Regions from separate parts of the Azovibrio sp. genome, predicted to be linked through region 2. Evidence: predicted binding sites of a transcription regulator. Region 2 holds the regulator's gene; the other holds the start of a gene.
The links. The regulator sigma-54, encoded in region 2, starts transcription at its own class of promoters, with help from an activator protein. The targets are predictions, from matches to a motif close to TGGCACGCTTNCTGCTNA.

Region 1 (5,235 bases), on a different contig from region 2:
GGAAGAGGGCATGTTCGGCATGGTGCAGATTGTCGATGTGACCCAGGCGGCCCGGCGCGAAGGGGCCATGCACGAAGCCGAACAAAAATTGCGCACCTTGATCGACAACATGCCCGATGTGGTCCTGTTCAAGGATGGCGAGGGCCGCTGGATCGAAGCCAATCATGCCGCCCAGGAGGTTTTTGCGGTGACCCCGGGGATGTATCGGGGTCGAAGCGATGCCGATATCGCCCTCAAGAACCCGCATCTGGACTATCTCCTCAAGCGGTTCCAGGAAAGCGACCAAGTGGCCTGGGAGAGCGGCAAGCCGCACCGTTCCGACGAAATACTGCTGGATCAAGATGGCCGGGAACGGGTGTTCGACACCATCAAGGCGCCCATCTTCCAGCCCGATGGCAGCCGTCGCGGCCTGGTGATCATTGGCCGCGATGTGACCGACCGCAAGCAGGCCGAGCGCGATCTGGCGCTGGCCAAGCAGGTGTTCGAGCACAGCGCCGAATCGATCATCGTCACCGACCGCAACAACTGCATTGTCTCGGTCAACCCGGCCTTCGCGCACACCACCGGCTATAGCGCCGAGGAGGTGATCGGCAAGAAACCGTCGGTGCTGCGCTCCGGTGCCCATGACAATGATTTTTATGCCGCCATGTGGTCGGCCATTCTCGGCAAGGGCAACTGGTCGGGCGAAATCATAGATCGGCGCAAGGACGGATCCACTTACCCGAAGTGGCTCTCCATCAGCGCCGTGCGGGGGGCGGACGGGGAGATCGAGAACTTCATCGCCCTGTTCTCCGACATCAGCGAACGCAAGGCAGTAGAACAGCGCATCCGCTATCTGGCCGAGCACGACTTCCTGACCGGCCTGCCCAACCGGGTGCTGCTCACCGACCGGGTCAGCCAGGCCATCGCCTTCGCCCGCCGCAACCGTACCCGCCTGGCCCTGATGTTCCTGGACCTGGACCGCTTCAAGAGCATCAACGACACGCTGGGCCACAATATCGGAGATGAGTTGCTGCGCGTCATCACCCAGCGACTCCTGACCCATGTACGGGCCAGCGATACGGTGAGCCGTCTGGGCGGCGATGAATTCGTCCTGCTCTTGCTGGAGGTGAATGACGAGGGCGACGTTGCCCATCTGGCCCGCAATATCCTGGACGCGCTGATCGAGCCGGTGCGGGTGGGTGAGCATGAGCTCAATGTGAGCGGCAGCATCGGCATCGCCATGTATCCGGAACACGGCCAGGATATCGACACCCTGATGAAGTGTGCCGATACCGCCATGTATCAGGCCAAGGCGGCCGGGCGTAATGCTCACGCCTTTTTTTCGGCCGAAATGGATGTGGCGGCGCGCGGTCGCCATGCGATGGAAGGCGCTTTGCGTCATGCCCTGACGCGCCGTGAATTCATCCTGCACTACCAGCCTCAGGCCGATGTGGCCGTGGGCGGCGTGGTGGCGCTGGAGGCCTTGCTGCGCTGGAACCGCCCCGGCTTTGGCCTGGTACCGCCCGACGACTTCATTCCCGTGGCCGAAGAGTCCGGCCTGATCGTGCCCATCACCGAATGGATTCTCGATGAAGTCTGCCGGCAGCTGCGCCAGTGGCGGGAGGGCGGGATGGTGCATGTGCCGGTGGCCATCAACCTCTCGCCGGTCCAGTTTCGCCGCGAGGGGCTCTACGAAATCGCCATGGAAAAGGTGAAGCAATACGGCCTGCTGCCCAGCGACATCGAATTCGAGATCACCGAGAACGTGCTGATGCTCAACACCGAAACGGTGATGCGCACCCTGGACCGGCTGCGGGCCGCGGGTTTCCACCTCATCATCGACGACTTCGGCACGGGTTACTCCAGTCTTTCTTACCTGAAGCGCTTCCCGGTGGTGAAGCTCAAGATCGACCGCTCCTTTGTGCGCGACGTGAGCGACGACCCCGACGACGCCGCCATTGCCGGCGCCATCATCGGCATGGCGCGCAGTTTGAAATTAGGCGTGGTGGCCGAAGGGGTGGAGAAGAGCGAACAGCTCGATTTCCTGCGCCAGGAGCAGTGCAAGTCGATGCAGGGCTATCTCCTGTCCCGCCCCCTGCCGGCGGACGAACTGGAGCGGGCGCTCAAGGCCGGCCTGAGCCTGCCGGGCCTGGGTCAGGCGCAGGATTAGTCCCTCGCCGGCCCCTTCATTTCCCTTTTCCCGGGGCGGGCCAGCCTTGCAGCCAGCCACTGCAGCCGGTCACGACAAGATCCGGCGCATCACGCCGCAAGACCCAGCCGCATCACCTGCATTGCCGAAGGCTGAAAGCCGAAGCGGCCATAGAACGCCTGGGCCCGCCGGTTGTCATGGTCGGTGAGCAGGGTGACCCGGGCCAGGCCCCGGCTGCGGCTCCAGTCCAGCACCCCGCCTAGCAGCCGTTGCGCCAGCCCCTGGCCCCGGTGTCCGGCGCGGATGATCAGGTCTTCCAGTATCCCGACGCGGGCCCCTTCGGCGGTGCTGATGGTAAGCAGCAGATTCACCATCCCCAGCACCTCGCCGCCCTGGCGCAACACGAACAACTGGCCGGCCGCCGGGTTGTCGAGCAGCATCTGCAAACCCCGTTGCTGCTTTTTCGGGTCCGGCTGGAAATCATGTTCCTGGGCAAAGAGTTCGCCTAGCAAGGCCACCATGGCGGGCAGATCGGCGGCGGCGGCGGTTTCGACAACGGGGGCGGACATGCGCTGGCTCCTGAGACAAAATTGGGCGCCGATTATGTCCCAGCCCTGCGGGCTTTTGTGGTTTGTCGCCTTTGCGACAAACGCCAAAAGCCCACAAACCCATGAAAATCAACATCCTGGAACATGGCACCGCTCTTGCTAGAAGGTAGGCAAACTTCTGGAGGTGTCCATGAAAGCCAGCGAAATCCAGGCCCTGCTCGATGAGCCCGCCTGTAGCCACAACAGCAAGGAAAAGTCCGGCTGCGCCCGGCCCCAACCCGGCGCCACCGCTGGCGGCTGTGCCTTTGATGGCGCCCAGATCGCCCTCCTGCCCATCGCCGATGTGGCCCACATCGTCCATGGCCCCATCGCCTGCGCCGGCAGCTCCTGGGATAACCGGGGCACCCGCTCCTCCGGCCCCGCCCTGTACCGCATCGGCATGACCACCGATCTGTCGGAAACCGACGTGGTCATGGGCCGCGCCGAAAAACGCCTGTTCCATGCCATCAAGCAGGCCATCGAGGAATACCGGCCCGCCGCCGTATTCGTGTATGCCACCTGCGTCACCGCGCTGGTGGGTGACGACATGGAAGCGGTGTGCAAGGCCGCCACCGAACGCTGGGGCACCCCGGTGATCCCCATCGATGCCGCCGGTTTCTACGGCACCAAGAACCTGGGCAACCGCCTCGCCGGCGAAGCCATGTTCCAGTATGTGATCGGCACCGCCGAACCCAGGCCCGCCCTGCCCCACCCGGACGGCATCCCCACCTACGACGTCAACCTGATCGGCGAATACAACATCGCCGGCGAGTTCTGGCATGTGGCGCCCCTGTTCGACAAACTGGGCCTGCGCATTCTCGGCACCTTGTCCGGCGACTCCCGTTTCCATGAAGTGCAGACCATGCACCGGGGCCGGGTGAACATGGTGGTGTGTGCCAAGGCCCTGCTCAACGTGGCCCGCAAGATGCAGGAAAACTTTGGCATCCCCTTCTTCGAAGGCAGCTTCTACGGGGTCCAGGACACCTCCAACGCCCTGCGCGACTTCGCCCGCCTGATCGGCGACCCGGACCTGATGGCCCGCACCGAAGCCCTGATCGGCGTTGAAGAAGCCCGGGCCCATGCCGCCCTGGAGCCCTGGCGCAAGCGCCTCGAAGGCAAGCGGGTGCTGCTTTATACCGGCGGGGTGAAATCCTGGTCGATCGTTTCCGCCCTCCAGGACCTGGGCATGACCGTGGTGGCAACCGGCACCAAGAAATCCACCGAGGAAGACAAGGCCCGCATCCGCGAACTGATGGGCGAGAACACCAGGATGATCGACGACGGCAGCCCCAAGGCCCTGTTGTCCACCTACAAGGAATACCGGGCCGACATCCTGATCGCCGGGGGCCGCAATCTCTATACCGCCCTGAAGGCCCGCATCCCCTTCCTCGACATCAATCAGGAACGGGAATTCGGCTACGCCGGCTACACCGGCATGGAAGAACTGGCCCGGCAACTGGCCCTCTCCATCGAGAGCCCGGTCTGGAACGCGGTACGAAAACCCGCCCCCTGGGCCAGACAGAACGCCGCCGGCACCGTGCTGGCCGCCTGATCAGGAGCGCTTCATGGCTGAAATCATCAAATCCACCAAGGCCCTGGCCGTAAACCCCCTCAAGGTCAGCCAGACCATCGGCGCTGCCCTGGCCTTCCTCGGCCTCAACCGCAGCCTGCCCCTGATGCACGGCTCCCAGGGCTGTACCGCCTTCGGCAAGGTGTTCTTCGTGCGCCACTTCCGGGAGCCGATTCCCCTGCAGACCACGGCCATGGATCAGGTGTCCTCGATCATGGGTGCCGACGAAAACATCGTTGCAGCCCTTGCCACCTTGTCCGGCAAGAGCAGGCCCGATGTGATCGGCCTGGTCACCACCGGCCTCTCCGAAACCCAGGGCACCGACATCCACCGCTCGGTCAAGGCATTTCGCGCCGCCCACCCGGAATTCGACCATGTAGCCGTGGTGCCGGTGAATACGCCCGACTATCTGGGCTGCCTCGAAACCGGCTACGCCCTGGCCCTCGAAGCCATCATCGAGACCCTGGTACCCGAGCGTCGCAACGCCGGCCGCCGCCCCAGGCAGGTCAATGTGCTGGCCTCCAGCATGCTGACTCCCGGTGACATCGAGGACATCAAGGCATGGATCGAAGCCTTCGGCCTGCGGCCCATCGTGCTGCCGGACATCGCCGACGCCCTGGACGGCCATCTGGTGGAAGCCGAGTTCTCGGCCCTGACCATCGGCGGCACACCCAAGGGCGAGATTGGCGACATGGGCGAATCCGCCGCCACCCTGGTGATCGGCAAGTCCCTCGACAAGGCGGCCGACAAGCTGGCGGCCCGCACCGGCGTGCCCGACTACCGCTTCACCGGCCTGATGGGCCTGGACGAGTGCGATGCCTTCACCCAGGCCCTGGCCGGGATTTCCGGCAAGCCGGTGCCCGGGCAGATCGAGCGGCAGCGGGCCCAGCTCCAGGACGCCATGGTGGATAGCCACTTCATGCTCGGCTTCGCCCGCCTGGCGATTG
Region 2 (5,235 bases):
GCCTGCCCCGGGGCCGGGTGGTGGAAATCTACGGTCCCGAGTCTTCCGGCAAGACCACCCTCTGCCTGCAGGTGGTGGCCGAGATGCAAAAACTGGGCGGGACCGCCGCCTTCATCGATGCAGAACACGCCCTCGATCCCCAGTATGCCCAGAAGCTGGGCGTCAATGTGGGCGAGCTGCTGATCTCCCAGCCCGATACCGGCGAACAGGCCCTGGAGATTGCCGACATGCTGGTGCGTTCCGGCTCGGTGGACGTGATCGTCATCGACTCGGTCGCCGCCTTGACCCCGAAGGCCGAAATCGAAGGCGAAATGGGCGACTCCATGATGGGGCTGCATGCCCGCCTGATGAGCCAGGCCCTGAGGAAACTCACCGCCAACATCAAGAAGACCAATACCCTGGTGATCTTCATCAACCAGATCCGGATGAAGATCGGCGTCATGTTCGGTTCTCCCGAAACCACCACCGGTGGCAATGCCCTCAAGTTCTATGCTTCCGTGCGCCTCGACATCCGCCGCATCGGCGGCATCAAGAAGGGGGACGAGGTGATCGGCAACGAAACCAAGGTCAAGGTCGTCAAGAATAAGGTGGCGCCGCCGTTCCGGGAAGCCATCTTCGACATCCTCTACGGCGAGGGCATCTCCCGCGAGGGCGAGGTCATCGAACTGGGCGTGATCCACAAGATCATCGACAAATCCGGGGCCTGGTACGCCTACAAGGGCGACAAGATCGGCCAGGGCAAGGACAATGTGCGCGAATTCCTCAAGGCCCATCCGGACCTGGCCAGGGAAATCGAAGCCCGCATCCGCGAGATCGTCAATCCCGCCAGGACGGCTCCCGCCCCGGCTCCCGCTCCGGCTCTGGCCGATGCCTGAAAGCCTGGAGGCCAGGGCACTGGCCTTGCTGGCCCGGCGCGAATACAGCCGGGCCGAACTGCAACGCAAGCTGGCGCCCCACGCCGGATCTGCTGAAGCTCTGACGCAACTGCTCGATGAACTGGTCCGGTGCAGCAAGCTGAGCGATGACCGCTACGCGGAAATGCGGGTCAATGTGCGGGGCCGCCGCTATGGCAATGCCCGTCTGGTCCAGGAACTGCGCCAGTCCGGCGTGGAGCCCGAGGCCATTGCCGCCGCCCTGGCCCAAAGTGAGGATGAACACGGTCGCTGCCGGTCCGTCTGGCAGAAAAAATTTGCCACCCTGCCCGACTCGCCGGCCGAACGGGCGCGGCAACAACGATTCCTCCAGTACCGGGGCTTCTCCCAGGAAGCCATCCGCCGGGTGCTGCAGGGCCTGAATGAAGATGGCCGCCATGAATGAACCGCGCAGTTGCCTGAGCGCCCACCATCTCAAAAAACGCTACAAGGCCCGGGATGTGGTGGCCGATGTCTCCTTCGCCGTCAAAAGCGGCGAAGTGGTAGGCCTGCTCGGTCCCAACGGGGCCGGCAAGACCACCTGCTTTTATATGATCGTCGGTCTGGTGGCAGTCGACGGGGGGGACATTTTCATCGATGACACCAGGCTGACCCACCTGCCCATTCACCTGCGCGCCCGGCGGGGGCTTTCCTATCTCCCCCAGGAGGCCTCCGTGTTCCGCAAGCTGAACGTCGCGGAAAACATCCAGGCCGTGCTGGAACTGCAGAATCTCCCGCCCCAGGAAATCAAGGAGCGGCTGGAAAACCTGCTCGAAGAGTTGCACATCACCCACATCCGCCACACCCAGGCGGCGGCCCTCTCGGGCGGCGAGCGGCGCCGGGTCGAAATCGCCCGGGCCCTGGCGACCCAGCCCCGTTTCATCCTGCTGGACGAGCCTTTCGCCGGGGTGGACCCGATTGCCGTGCTCGACATCCAGAAGATCATCCGCTTCCTCAAAGAGCGCAATATCGGCGTGCTGATCACCGACCACAACGTGCGGGAAACCCTGGGCATCTGCGATCACGCCTGGATCATCAACGAAGGCCATGTCCTTGCGTCTGGTTCTCCGAGCGAGATCGTCTATAATGAAGACGTAAGAAAAGTTTATCTGGGCGAGCATTTCCGCCTTTAAGCTGCGGTTTTGTAAAAGCTCACCTCTCTCCCGCCGATGAAACCTTCCCTCCAGCTCAAGATTTCCCAGCAATTGGCGCTGACGCCCCAGTTGCAGCAGGCGATCAAGCTTTTGCAACTTTCGACCCTGGAAATGAACCAGGAAATCGAACGTTATCTGCAGGAAAACCCGCTGCTGGAGCGTGAGGACGAGCCGGAGCGGGAAAACACCTACAATACCAGCAGCAGCAACGAGCGGGGCCAGGAGGAGCCGGTCCCGGCCCGGGAAGAAAGCAGCGAGGAGCGCGCCGAACTCAGCCGCAGCGAGGTGGAGGAAGATCGCTGGTCCCAGGACAGTGGCAGCTATGGCAGCCCCGCCCGGGACCGGGATGATGACGAAGGCGATAGCCAGGACCTCCAGGCCGCCACCACATCCTTGCGTGAACACCTGACCTGGCAACTGGGCATGACCCAGTTTTCCGACCAGGACCGCGCCCTGATCCGTTTCCTGATCGAAGGGCTGGATGATGACGGTTATCTCTCGGCCAGCCTGGAAGAATTGCTGGAAACCATTCCGCCCGAATATGAAGTGGAACTGGACGACCTCGAAATCGCCCTGCGCCAGCTGCAAAGCCTGGACCCCACCGGCGTCGCGGCCCGTTCCCCCCAGGAATGCCTGGCGCTGCAACTGAAGGCCCTGCCTCAGGATCAAACCCGGGACCTGGCGCTGGCCGTGGTGGAACGGCACCTGGACCTGCTGGCCGCCCGGGATTTCAACAAGATCAAGAAATCATGCGCTTGCGATGATGACGCGCTCAAAGCCGCCCATGCGCTGATCGTCGGCCTCGATCCCCGGCCCGGCGCCCGCTTTGCGGCCATCGATACGCGCTACATCATTCCCGATGTCATCGTGAAGAAGCTGCGCGGCAAATGGACCGCCCAGATCAATCCCGATGCCTACCCCAAGCTCAGGATCAACCGGCTTTATGCAGAAATCCTGTCCCAGCAGCGCCGCGGGGAGGGCGGCCTGTCGAATCAGCTGCAGGAAGCCCGCTGGCTGATCAAGAACGTCCAGCAGCGTTTCGATACCATCGCCCGGGTCTCCCAGGCCATCGTCGATCGCCAGCGCCAGTTCTTCGAGCACGGCGAAGTCGCCATGCGCCCGCTGGTGCTGCGCGAGATTGCCGACACCATCGGCCTGCATGAATCCACCGTCTCCCGGGTGACGAGCCAGAAGTACATGGCCACTCCCCGGGGTATCTTTGAATTGAAGTACTTCTTTGGCAGCCATGTCTCCACCGATACCGGCGGGGCGTGTTCTGCCACGGCTATCCGGGCTTTGATCAAGCATTTGATCAGTGCTGAAGATGGCAAGAAGCCCTTGTCGGATAGTCAAATATCCGAAATACTAGGCCAGCAGGGAATCGTTGTGGCCCGGCGCACCGTGGCGAAATACCGCGAAGCGCTCAACATCCCGCCGGTCAATTTACGCAAGACCCTGTAAGAGAGGAGAAAAAAATGAATCTACAGATCAGCGGCCACCATATCGAAGTCACGCCTGCCCTCCGCGAGTATGTGGAAGCCAAGCTTGAACCCGTCATCAACCACTTTGACCGGGTCACCGGCGTGAATGTCATCCTGTCGGTGGAAAAACTGAAGCAGAAGGCCGAAGTCACGGTACATGTGCCGGGCAAGGACATTTTTGTCGAAAGCAGCGAAGATGATCTTTATGCTGCCATCGACAGCATGTTCGACAAGCTGGACCGTCAGGTTCTGAGGCACAAGCAGAAGCTTCAGGACCATCACCGCGGCGACAAGGTTGCCGATCATCTCGAGGATTGATGTCTGCGGCCGCAACCCCCGGTTGCGGCCCGGTCCTCTCCGGTTCCCATCATGAAATTGATTGCTCAACTCCTGCCCGCATCCCATGTCCTGCTGGGCATGGATGCCGGCAGCAAAAAACGGGTATTCGAGCAGGCCGCCCAGATGTTCGAAAGCGCGGATGGCATTGCTGCGGCGCAGGTCTTCGATAGCCTGTTCGCCCGGGAAAAACTCGGCTCCACCGGCCTGGGCCAGGGGATTGCCATCCCCCATGGCCGCATCAAGGGCCTCAAGCAGGCCACCGGCGCCTTCATCCGTCTGGCCGAGCCGATTCCCTTCGATGCCCCGGATGGCCGCCCCGTGTCCCAGCTTTTCATCCTCCTGGTGCCGGAACAGGCCACGGAAGAACACCTGCAGATCCTGTCCGAACTCGCCACCTGCTTCGCCGACCGGCAGTTTCGGGAGCAGCTTGCCGCAGCCACCGACGCCGCCCGTGTCATCACCCTGTTCTCTGCCTGATCCGGCCCCTGCATGCAGGAAATCAGCCTAGTCCAGCTCTTCGAGGATCACCGGGACAAGCTCGAACTGTCCTGGGAAGTGGCCGTCGGCACCAACCGCCGCATCAGCCTGAAGGAATCCGGCAACTACGGCGCGGACGTGGTGGGGCACATGAACCTGATCCACCCGGAACGCCTGCAGGTGATCGGCACCGCCGAAATCGCCTGGCTCCGGCGTGTCTCCGAAGCCCAGTTTGGCAGCCAGGTCGGCGCCCTCCTGGCGGCACAGCCGCCGGCCCTGATCGTTGCCGACGGATTGCCGGTTCCCGATGCCTTGCGGACCATTTGCGAAAGCACCCGGACGCCGCTGCTGACGGCGGCCAAACCCTGCGCCGCGGTGATCGACCTGCTCCGCATTTATCTATCGCGTCGCCTGGCGGACATCACCTCCGTCCACGGGGTCTTCATGGACGTGCTGGGCATGGGCGTACTGATTACCGGCGATTCCGGCGTGGGCAAATCGGAACTCGCCCTGGAACTGATCTCCCGCGGCCACGGACTGGTCGCCGATGACGTGGTGGAACTGGCCCGCATCGCCCCCACCACCCTGGAGGGGCGCTGCCCGGGCATGCTGCAGGATTACCTGGAAGTCCGCGGCCTGGGGCTTCTCAACATCCGCACCATCTTTGGCGAAACGGCGTCCCGCCGCAGGATGAAGCTGAAGTTGATCGTCTACCTGCAAAAAACCGTGTCCGGTGTCGATGCCCCGCGCCTGCCCCTCGATGCCCAGACCCAGAATGTTCTCGGCGTGCCCATCCGCAAGGTGGTGATTCCCGTGGCGGCAGGGCGCAACCTGGCTGTCCTGCTGGAGGCCGCCGTGCGCAATACCATCTTG

Region 1: a site for sigma-54 is predicted at 2,825-2,842, ahead of nifE (nitrogenase iron-molybdenum cofactor biosynthesis protein NifE). Genes of this name have one in related genera too.

The regions. Positions count from the first base shown of each region.
Region 1 is NZ_JBASOH010000135.1:4,346-9,580, reverse strand. Features, by position in the region: gene WBH99_RS13120 (EAL domain-containing protein) at 1-2,152, shown strand, start outside; gene WBH99_RS13115 (GNAT family N-acetyltransferase) at 2,242-2,700, opposite strand; gene nifE (nitrogenase iron-molybdenum cofactor biosynthesis protein NifE) at 2,870-4,270, shown strand; gene nifN (nitrogenase iron-molybdenum cofactor biosynthesis protein NifN) at 4,284-5,235, shown strand, end outside.
Region 2 is NZ_JBASOH010000138.1:8,082-13,316, reverse strand. Features, by position in the region: gene recA (recombinase RecA) at 1-875, shown strand, start outside; gene recX (recombination regulator RecX) at 868-1,317, shown strand; gene lptB (LPS export ABC transporter ATP-binding protein) at 1,310-2,044, shown strand; gene WBH99_RS13975 (RNA polymerase factor sigma-54) at 2,081-3,526, shown strand; gene hpf (ribosome hibernation-promoting factor, HPF/YfiA family) at 3,541-3,864, shown strand; gene ptsN (PTS IIA-like nitrogen regulatory protein PtsN) at 3,916-4,362, shown strand; gene hprK (HPr(Ser) kinase/phosphatase) at 4,375-5,235, shown strand, end outside.